Regions from separate parts of the Halomonas sp. MMSF_3323 genome, predicted to be linked through region 2. Evidence: predicted binding sites of a transcription regulator. Region 2 holds the regulator's gene; the other holds the start of a gene.
What was found. The regulator FNR, encoded in region 2, switches genes on or off when oxygen is low (the NO sensors DNR and NnrR bind a similar motif). The targets are predictions, from matches to a motif close to TTGATNTANATCAA.
Positions count from the first base shown of each region.

Region 1 (4,169 bases), on a different contig from region 2:
AGCGAGTCCGCCGCCACCGACAGCCCGGCGATGCCGCAGGCCATGGTGCGCTTGACGTCGAGGTCGTGCAGCGCCATCAGCGCCGCCTCATAGCTGTACTTGTCGTGCATGTAGTGGATGGCATTGAGGGCGGTCACGTACTGGCGGGCCAGCCAGTCCATCAGGCCATCCATGCGTGCCCACACCTCGTCGAAGTCGAGCACCTCGGAGGCGATCGGCTCACTCCTGGGGCCGACCTGGATCTTCAGCTTCTCGTCGACGCCGCCATTGATCGTGTAAAGCAGCGTCTTGGCCAGGTTGGCCCGGGCACCGAAGAACTGCATCTGCTTGCCGATCACCATGGGAGACACGCAGCAGGCGATGGCGTAGTCGTCGGAGGCGAAGTCCACGCGCATCAGATCATCGTTCTCGTACTGGATCGACGAGGTATCGATGGACACCTTGGCGCAGTAACGCTTGAAGCCGTCGGGCAATTGCTCAGACCACAGCACCGTGAGATTCGGCTCCGGGCTCGGACCCATGGTGTAGAGGCTATTGAGGAAACGGAAGCTGGTACGGGTGACCAGGGTGCGTCCGTCAAGCGCCATCCCGCCCAGGCATTCGGTGGCCCAGATCGGGTCGCCGGAGAACAGCTCGTCGTACTCAGGGGTGCGCAGGAAGCGCACCATGCGAAGCTTCATGATGAAGTGATCGACCAGCTCCTGGGCGCGGGCTTCGTCGATCACGCCTTGGCGCAGGTCACGCTCCAGGTAGATATCGAGGAAGCTGGAAGTACGTCCCAGTGACATGGCGGCGCCGTTTTGCGACTTCACTGCCGCCAGGTAGCCAAAGTAGGTCCACTGGATGGCCTCCTGGGCGGTGGCAGCCGGGACCGAGACGTCGAAGCCGTACTTGGCGGCCATTTCCTTGAGCTGGCCGAGTGCACGATGCTGCTCGGCGACTTCCTCGCGCAGCTGGATCACCGCCTCCAGGTCCTCGCCCTGTTCGAAGCGCTGCTGCAGCGAGGCAAACTGCGCCTGCTTGTCACGCATCAGGAAATCGACACCGTAAAGGGCGACCCGGCGGTAGTCACCGATGATGCGTCCACGACCGTAGGCGTCCGGCAGTCCAGTCAGCACCCCTGACTTGCGACACTTGAGGATGTCCGGGGTGTAGACATCGAACACCCCCTGATTGTGGGTCTTGCGAAATTCGGTGAAGACCTTCTTGACCTGAGGATCGAGTTCACGACCGTAGGCCTGGCATGAGCCCTCCACCATCTTGATGCCGCCGTTGGGCATGATCGCCCGCTTCAGCGGCGCGTCGGTCTGCAGTCCAACGATGGTCTCGAGACGCTGATCGATATAGCCGGCGTCATGAGCGGTGATGGTCGAGACCAGCGAGGTGTCGAAGTCCAGCGGTGCATGGGTGGCGTTTTCCTTCTTGACGCCTTCCATCACAGTGTCCCATAGCTCGCGAGTGCTGGCCGCCGGCTCGCTGACCAGGAAACGCTCGTCACCCTCGTAGGGGGTCACGTTGGCCAGCAAGAAGTCTCGTACGTCGACGTCCTTCTTCCACTCGCCCCCGGCAAACCCTTCCCACGCTTGCGCGAATTGCTCTTTCATCGACTTGCACCTCAACAGAGTAAATGACAACGCTAGTCCTGCATGCTGAGCGACGGCCATCCCTCGGAGATGGCAGCCGGCCCGCCTGTTCGGTGGCAGCAGCGGTCGCCGCATCGGAGGCGGCGGGTGTGCTGCACGCTTCTCGATCGGCGAAAAAACACCTGCCCTCGAGAGCACAATTCGACCTTAGCAGTAGTCCCGTCGCCCCTACTTGACCCGCATCATGGCGCCACAGGACAGCGATACAGCGCGAGCGAAGCGGCCAAGAAACCTGTACCAGGCCAATTTCGCGCGGCGAGGACGGCCGCCTGCGCTATGCTGACAAGGGCATACGTAGGCCTGAGCCCTGTCCCACCGCTGGGTGCCCGTGATGAACAGCTTTCCCACGCTTCTGGAGTACGGTCTGCCAGGCTTCGCCGTGGTGCTGCTGATCCTCGGCTACCACCTGCTCAACAAGACCCACACCCTGTTGCTCAATGAGCGCTCTGGCGAGACCCGAGAGGGCACCGAGTTGCGCATTCGCTATCTGCAGGAGATCTCCAAGAACGCCAGGCTGTTCATGGCGCTGAGTCTGCTGTTCTTCGTCGGTGGGCTGGCCATGGCGATGATGAAACCCTCGAGCCAGGTCAATCTTTCCATCGCCCCGCCCGAAGGCGTGCTGCCGGTCATCCGTCTGCAGGAGCGGGACATGCCGCTGGATGGCCGGGGCACGGTCGTGCTGAAGGTCCAGGACGACAATGTGCTGCGCATCTTGAACAACGATCTGCACGGCCGGCTGATCGCCATCGAGCAGGAGCGCGACGCCTTGAAGAGCCAACTGGCCGACGTCATCGCTGCAGCGGAGCGAGATTCTCCGCAGGTAGGCTTCTAATGAAGAACAGGCAGGGCGCCTTGGCGTCGCGCGCGATGGCGACAGACCTGGCCGGGCCAGCGAAGGGAAAACGACGGCGCCAACCCACGTCTACGATAAACGCCCTGCTGATCGTGCTGCTGAGCGTCGGGGTGGCGTGGCCGGTGGTTGCCCAGCAGGCCCCGCTGTCCAGGGCCAAGGCGCTGTTGCAGCAGGGTGACAACCAGGCCGCCCTGCGCGAACTACGCCCTCTGCTCGAAAGTCCTGATCCGCTGGCTCGGATGGAAGGCTTGAACGCCCAGGGCTGGATTCTCTATCGGGAAGGCCGCCACGCTGACGCCTCAGCGCTGTTCGAGCAGGCACTCAGGGCGAGTCAAGGTCATGACGGCTTGCGTGAGGTGCGCCTGAAGACCCTCAACAACGCCGGCATCAACGCCTTTTCCGCCGGTGAGCTCGACAAGGCTCGAAGCTACTTCGAGGCCGCCCTGGCCCTCGGCAGCGACGTGGCCCCGCGCTACCTGACCATCATCGCCCGCCAGGCGCCCATGCAGTCGGCCCAGCAGCAGGTCAGCGCGGGACGTGAAAAGCGCATCGAGCGCGACTTCGAGGGCGCGGTGGCCGACTACACCCGGGCGCTTGCGATCGATCCGAACAACAACGACGCCCTCTCCTATCGTGGCTACGCCTACTACCGATTGGGCCAGTACGACAATGCCCGAGCCGATATCGAGGCGGCCCTGGCGAGTTCTCCCCAGCGGCTGGACGCACTGATCAACCTGCTCAAGGTGAGCTGCGCCAGCGGCGATGACATCGATGCGGTGCTCAAGCGCCGAGGTCACGCCATCCAGCGCCAGCGCGAGGCCATGCTCGACGACAGGGAGCTTCAGCGCCAGTGCCCCGACCTCTTCGCCAGCCTGAAACGCTGAACAACCGCCATCGGCGCGGCAAGAACGACGCCTTGCAGTTGCCTGAACGCAGCGACGCCACCCGAAGGTGGCGTCGTGGTTGGGGCGCTTGAGCTCTTGACGTAGGCAGCCAGCTTGTCAGGCACTCAGCAGGGCGTTGAGACGCTTGACGTAGGCGGCCGGATCGTCGAGATGACCGCCCTCGGCGATGATCGCCTGATCGAGCAGGATCCGCGCCAGATCGCCGAAGCCGTCACCGTCGGCCCCTTCCAGGCGAGCGACCAGGGCGTGGTCCGGATTGAGCTCGAGGATCGGCTTGACCTCCGGCAGGCTCTGGCCCGCAGCCTCCATGATACGGCGCATCTGGAAGCCCATCTCGTGCTCGGGCAGCACCACGCAGGCCGGTGAATCGGTCAGGCGGTGGGTGATCTTGACCTCCTGAACCTCCTCGCCGAGCGCTTCCTTGACCCGCTTGACCAGATCCTCCTTGGACTTGGCGGTCTCCTCCTGGGCCTTCTTCTCGTCTTCGTCCTCGACGTCCCCCAGGTCCAGATCGCCCTTGGCAACATCGGCAAACTTCTTGCCATCGAACTCGGTGAGATGGCTCATCAGCCACTCATCGATGCGATCGTGGAGCAGCAGCACCTCGATGCCCTTCTTGCGGAAGATTTCCAGGTGAGGGCTGTTCTTGGTGGCGTTGAAGCCATCGGCGACGATGTAGTAGATCTTGTCCTGACCTTCCTTCATCCGCTCCACGTAGTCGGCCAGGGACTGATCCTGGGTGGCGCTGTCGGTGTGGGTGGAAGAGAA
Region 1 is NZ_JASHIT010000033.1:31,105-35,273, reverse strand. It holds gene pflB (formate C-acetyltransferase) at 1-1,604, opposite strand, end outside; gene RBB39_RS16315 (hypothetical protein) at 1,975-2,475, shown strand; gene RBB39_RS16310 (tetratricopeptide repeat protein) at 2,475-3,380, shown strand; gene htpG (molecular chaperone HtpG) at 3,498-4,169, opposite strand, start outside.
Region 1: the regulator FNR is predicted to act here: its motif matches at 1,816-1,829, upstream of pflB (formate C-acetyltransferase).

Region 2 (4,169 bases):
CGTCGGCAGGCCGATGGCGATTTCGCCTGGCTGTTCAATCCCTATACCGGCGATGAGCTGGTGTCCCTGGACTGCGAAACCACCGGTCTGGATACCCGTCATGCGGAGCTGGTGTCCATCGCTGCGGTGCGCATCCGTGACGATCGCGTCTTGACCAGCGAGTCGCTGGACCTGCGGCTCGCGCGTCCTGCCAGTCTGAGTGGTGACTCCATCTGCATCCATCGCCTGCGAGGGGTCGACCTGGAAGGCGGCCTCGAGGTACGCGAGGCCTTGACGACGCTGCTGGAATTTATCGGCAATCGCCCATTGGTCGGCTGGTGTATCGACTTCGACCTGGCCATGCTGGATCGCTACCTGAAGGCGGAGTTTGGCTTCTCGCTGCCCAACGCCACCATCGACGTGGCCCAGCAGTACCGCAAGCGGCTGCGCCGAAGTCACCCGGAAATCGAGGTGCAGCCGACCTTTGAACAATTGGCAGAGCGACTTGGAGTCCCGATCATGGGACGCCATACGGCCCTGGGCGACGCCGTCACCACGGCGCTGATGCATCTGCGCCTGGAGAGCGGGGCACTCACGGCGCCATCGCGCTGACCCGTTGCCGTCATCCGCGCTGACCCGTTGCCGTCATCCGCGCTGACCCGGTGCCGCCCGCACCGGCAACCATTCACCTGCAAGGAGATCCTGTCATGAGTCTGCACGCCATGTTGACCCTTCTCGAGCCCACGCTGCTGGCGCTGGGCCTGGTCTCGGTGCTGGTGGCCTACCTCCAGTACTATCGCCGTACCCGGGACCTGTGGGGCATGGTCAAGTTCTGGGAGAAGCGCCTGACCCTGACCGTGCGCGAGTTTGGCTGGCAACGTGCCGGCATCCTGCTGCTGTTGCTGGGCGTGGTGGTGCGCTATCTGCTGGCGCTGAACGTCGTCTAGGGCCTGGCTGACAGGCACTTGCGTTCTTCGACTTGCCAGGCCAGACCAGGCCACGACGCGCAAGGGCGCCACTACGGCGGTGTCGTCCTTGGCGGTTTCCGATGAGCTGCCGACGAAAAGCCCCACCCTTATTGTCCTCGCCGGGGTGAGTGGTCGCTGACCTCTTCGCCACTAAAGCGTCCGGATGGTAGACTGGCGCCTCTTTCATTTTCAGCCGTGATGTCCCGCTCCCATGTCGCCACAGTCCGCCTCCGCCACCCTGTTCGATCCCCGTACCCCCGAGGATGACCATCTCTCGATCGATGCCGGCGTCAGCCCGGCCGACCCTGCTGCGGATGGCGATCAGACGGAAGCCCAAGTTCAGGCCAAGGCACGGCGTGAGTTCAACAAGCTGCAGAAGCGCCTGCGCCGCCAGGCCGGTAACGCCATCATCGACTACGGCATGATCCAGGAAGGCGACAAGATCATGGTGTGTCTGTCTGGTGGCAAGGACAGCTACACCATGCTCGAGATCCTGCGCAGCCTTCAGCGCAACGCGCCGGTCAACTTCTCGCTGGTGGCGGTGAATCTGGATCAGAAGCAGCCGGGCTTTCCGGAGCATGTGCTGCCGAACTATCTGGACAGCATCGGCGTGGACTACCACATCCTCGAGCGCGACACCTATTCGGTGGTGAAGGAGAAGACGCCGGAGGGCAAGACCACCTGCGCGCTCTGCTCACGCCTGCGGCGCGGCTCTCTCTATGGCTTCGCCGAGGAGATCGGGGCGACCAAGATCGCCCTGGGCCACCACCGCGAGGACATTCTCGAGACGCTGTTTCTGAACATGTTCTTCGGTGGCAGCCTCAAGGCGATGCCGCCCAAGCTGCTCTCCGACGACGGCAAGAACATCGTCATCCGCCCGCTGGCGTACTGCCGCGAGGCCGATATCCAGGCCTACAGCGAGGCGATGGAGTTCCCGATCATCCCGTGCAACCTGTGTGGTTCCCAGCCCAACCTGCAGCGCCAGGTGGTCAAGGAGATGCTGGCCGAGTGGGAGGTCAAGCATCCCGGGCGCCTCGAGAGCATGTTCAAGGCGGTGACCAATGTGGCGCCGTCGCAGCTGGCGGATCGGCAACTGTTCGACTTCGAGGGGCTGGAGGCCGTACAGGCCGAACGCCAGGCCCGGCGCATCGACGTGGTGGATGCCGGCTGATCTCGCCAACAGCGAATGTGCATGACGCCATGACAGCAAAAGAGGCCGCATCTCCGGATGCGGCCTCTTTCTTGTCACACGCCATCTATTACGCTTTGCTTTCCAGATCCTGGGTACCGGGCGCTGCTGGCCAAGCCCGGCACACTGCCGCCAGGCCCGCTCAGGTAACTTCGGTGTCGGCCAGGGTCGACAACGCGGTCAGGTCGAGGATATTGACCTCACGTCCCGATACCGCCACCAGATCCTGCTGCTGGAAACGCCCGAGGATACGGCTGACCGTTTCCACCGCCAGCCCCAGGTGATTGCCGATGTCGGCGCGGGACATGGACAGGCGGAAGCTGAACGGTGAATAGCCGCGGCGGCGGAAGCGGTCAGACAGGCCGAGGAAGAAGCAGGCCAGGCGCTGATCGGCGGTCTTGCGTGACAGCAGCTGCATCATCCGGCGGTCCTCTCGCAGCTCCTTGCTCAGGGTGCGGAACAGCTGGGCACGCAGCTCCGGTAGGGTCTGGGTCAGCGCATCGAGGCGGTCGAAGGGAATCTCGCACACCGTGGTGGTCTCCAGCGCCACCACGCTGCCGGGATAGCGGCCGTCGTCGATGCCATCCAGGCCAACCAGTTCACTGGGCAGGAAGAAGTTGGTCAACTGAGCTTCGCCGCTGCCTTCGGTGGTGATCTGCTTGAGACTCCCCGATCGGACCGCGAAGACGCTGGTGAAGCGATCTCCCTGCTCGACCAATCGTGTACCTTTCTTGATCGGCGGGTGACGACGGATGATGGAATCGAAGCGCTCGAGGTCGGCGGTCTCCAGCGACAGCGGAAGGCACAAGGAACTCAGGCTGCAGGACTCACAGCGAGTCTCATGCAGCATGGGACGCCGCCGATCTTGGGCCGTAGGACTCATTCGCAGCTCCTGTGGATCTGGGATCGATATTGACTGGGCCATGGGGAGAACAGACGTCGCCCGTACAGCACGTTGATGGCACTATTCTACACCCTCAGATCAGCTAAAAGTGGCGTCTACCTCTTTAGGATTAATAACTTAGAGGTAGGATGCGTCATTGATGCAGCCCAGTCCAAAGTTGCCAGACGGCAAAGGCGATGATCATGCCAGCGGCGACAAGGCGTGTTGCCCGATGCGCCAGCAGGGCCTGCATTTGTCTGGCGGCGAGGCCCGTCACCACCAGCGCCGGAAGCGTGCCAAGACCGAAGCTCGCCATCAGCAGTGCGCCCTCGAGGGGCTCGGCCCGTGCCAGGCTCCAGGCCAGCATCGAGTACACCAAGCCACAGGGCAGCCAGCCCCAGATGGCGCCCAGCGCCACCGCCTGGGGCAGACGCACCACCGGCAACAGGCGTCTGCCTGCGGGTTCCAGGTACCTCCAGAGGTGACGTCCCTGTGCCTCGACGTGACGCAGGCCTTTCCATAGATCGGCAATGTAAAGCGCCATCAGGATCAACATCAGGCTGGCGACGATCTGCATCAGGCCACGCAGGGTCGGCGAAAGGCCGATCACCGAACCCAGGGTGGCAACCAGAGCGCCCGCCACACAGTAGCTGGTGATACGACCTACATTGTAGCCGAGCACAAGTGTGCTCACCCGCCAAGGTTGACGCATGCTGGGGGGGATGGCAAAGGTCAGAGCGCTCATGATGCCGCCGCACATGCCAATACAGTGTGCACCACCGAGCAGGCCAAACACGAAGGCCGCCATCATGGGAGGCAGTTCCAGGCCGGTAGGGTTCACTCAGGCCCTCTGGACGATGGATCACGATCGGATGTCTGCGCAGGCGTTTCGGAAGAGGAAGCGCCGTCATCGGCACCGCGAGTGTCGTCCTCATCCTCGAACAGGATGCGATAGGCGGGGCCTTCGAGGTCCTCGAACTGGTCGTTGCGCACCGCCCAGAAGAAGGCCCAGACCGCCAGGCCCAGCAGGATCAACGACAAGGGTATCAACAGGTAAAGGATGCTCATGGGCCGGGGCTTGCGGTGACGGGTGAAGGCGTCGCGGTCCGCCTGGTGCGTCCACGTCGCAGACGCAGGGCATTGCCGATGA
Region 2 is NZ_JASHIT010000017.1:91,880-96,048, forward strand. It holds gene RBB39_RS10645 (3'-5' exonuclease) at 1-591, shown strand, start outside; gene RBB39_RS10650 (hypothetical protein) at 687-926, shown strand; gene ttcA (tRNA 2-thiocytidine(32) synthetase TtcA) at 1,159-2,118, shown strand; gene fnr (fumarate/nitrate reduction transcriptional regulator Fnr) at 2,279-3,019, opposite strand; gene RBB39_RS10665 (sulfite exporter TauE/SafE family protein) at 3,174-3,860, opposite strand; gene ccoS (cbb3-type cytochrome oxidase assembly protein CcoS) at 3,857-4,087, opposite strand; gene RBB39_RS10675 (heavy metal translocating P-type ATPase) at 4,084-4,169, opposite strand, start outside.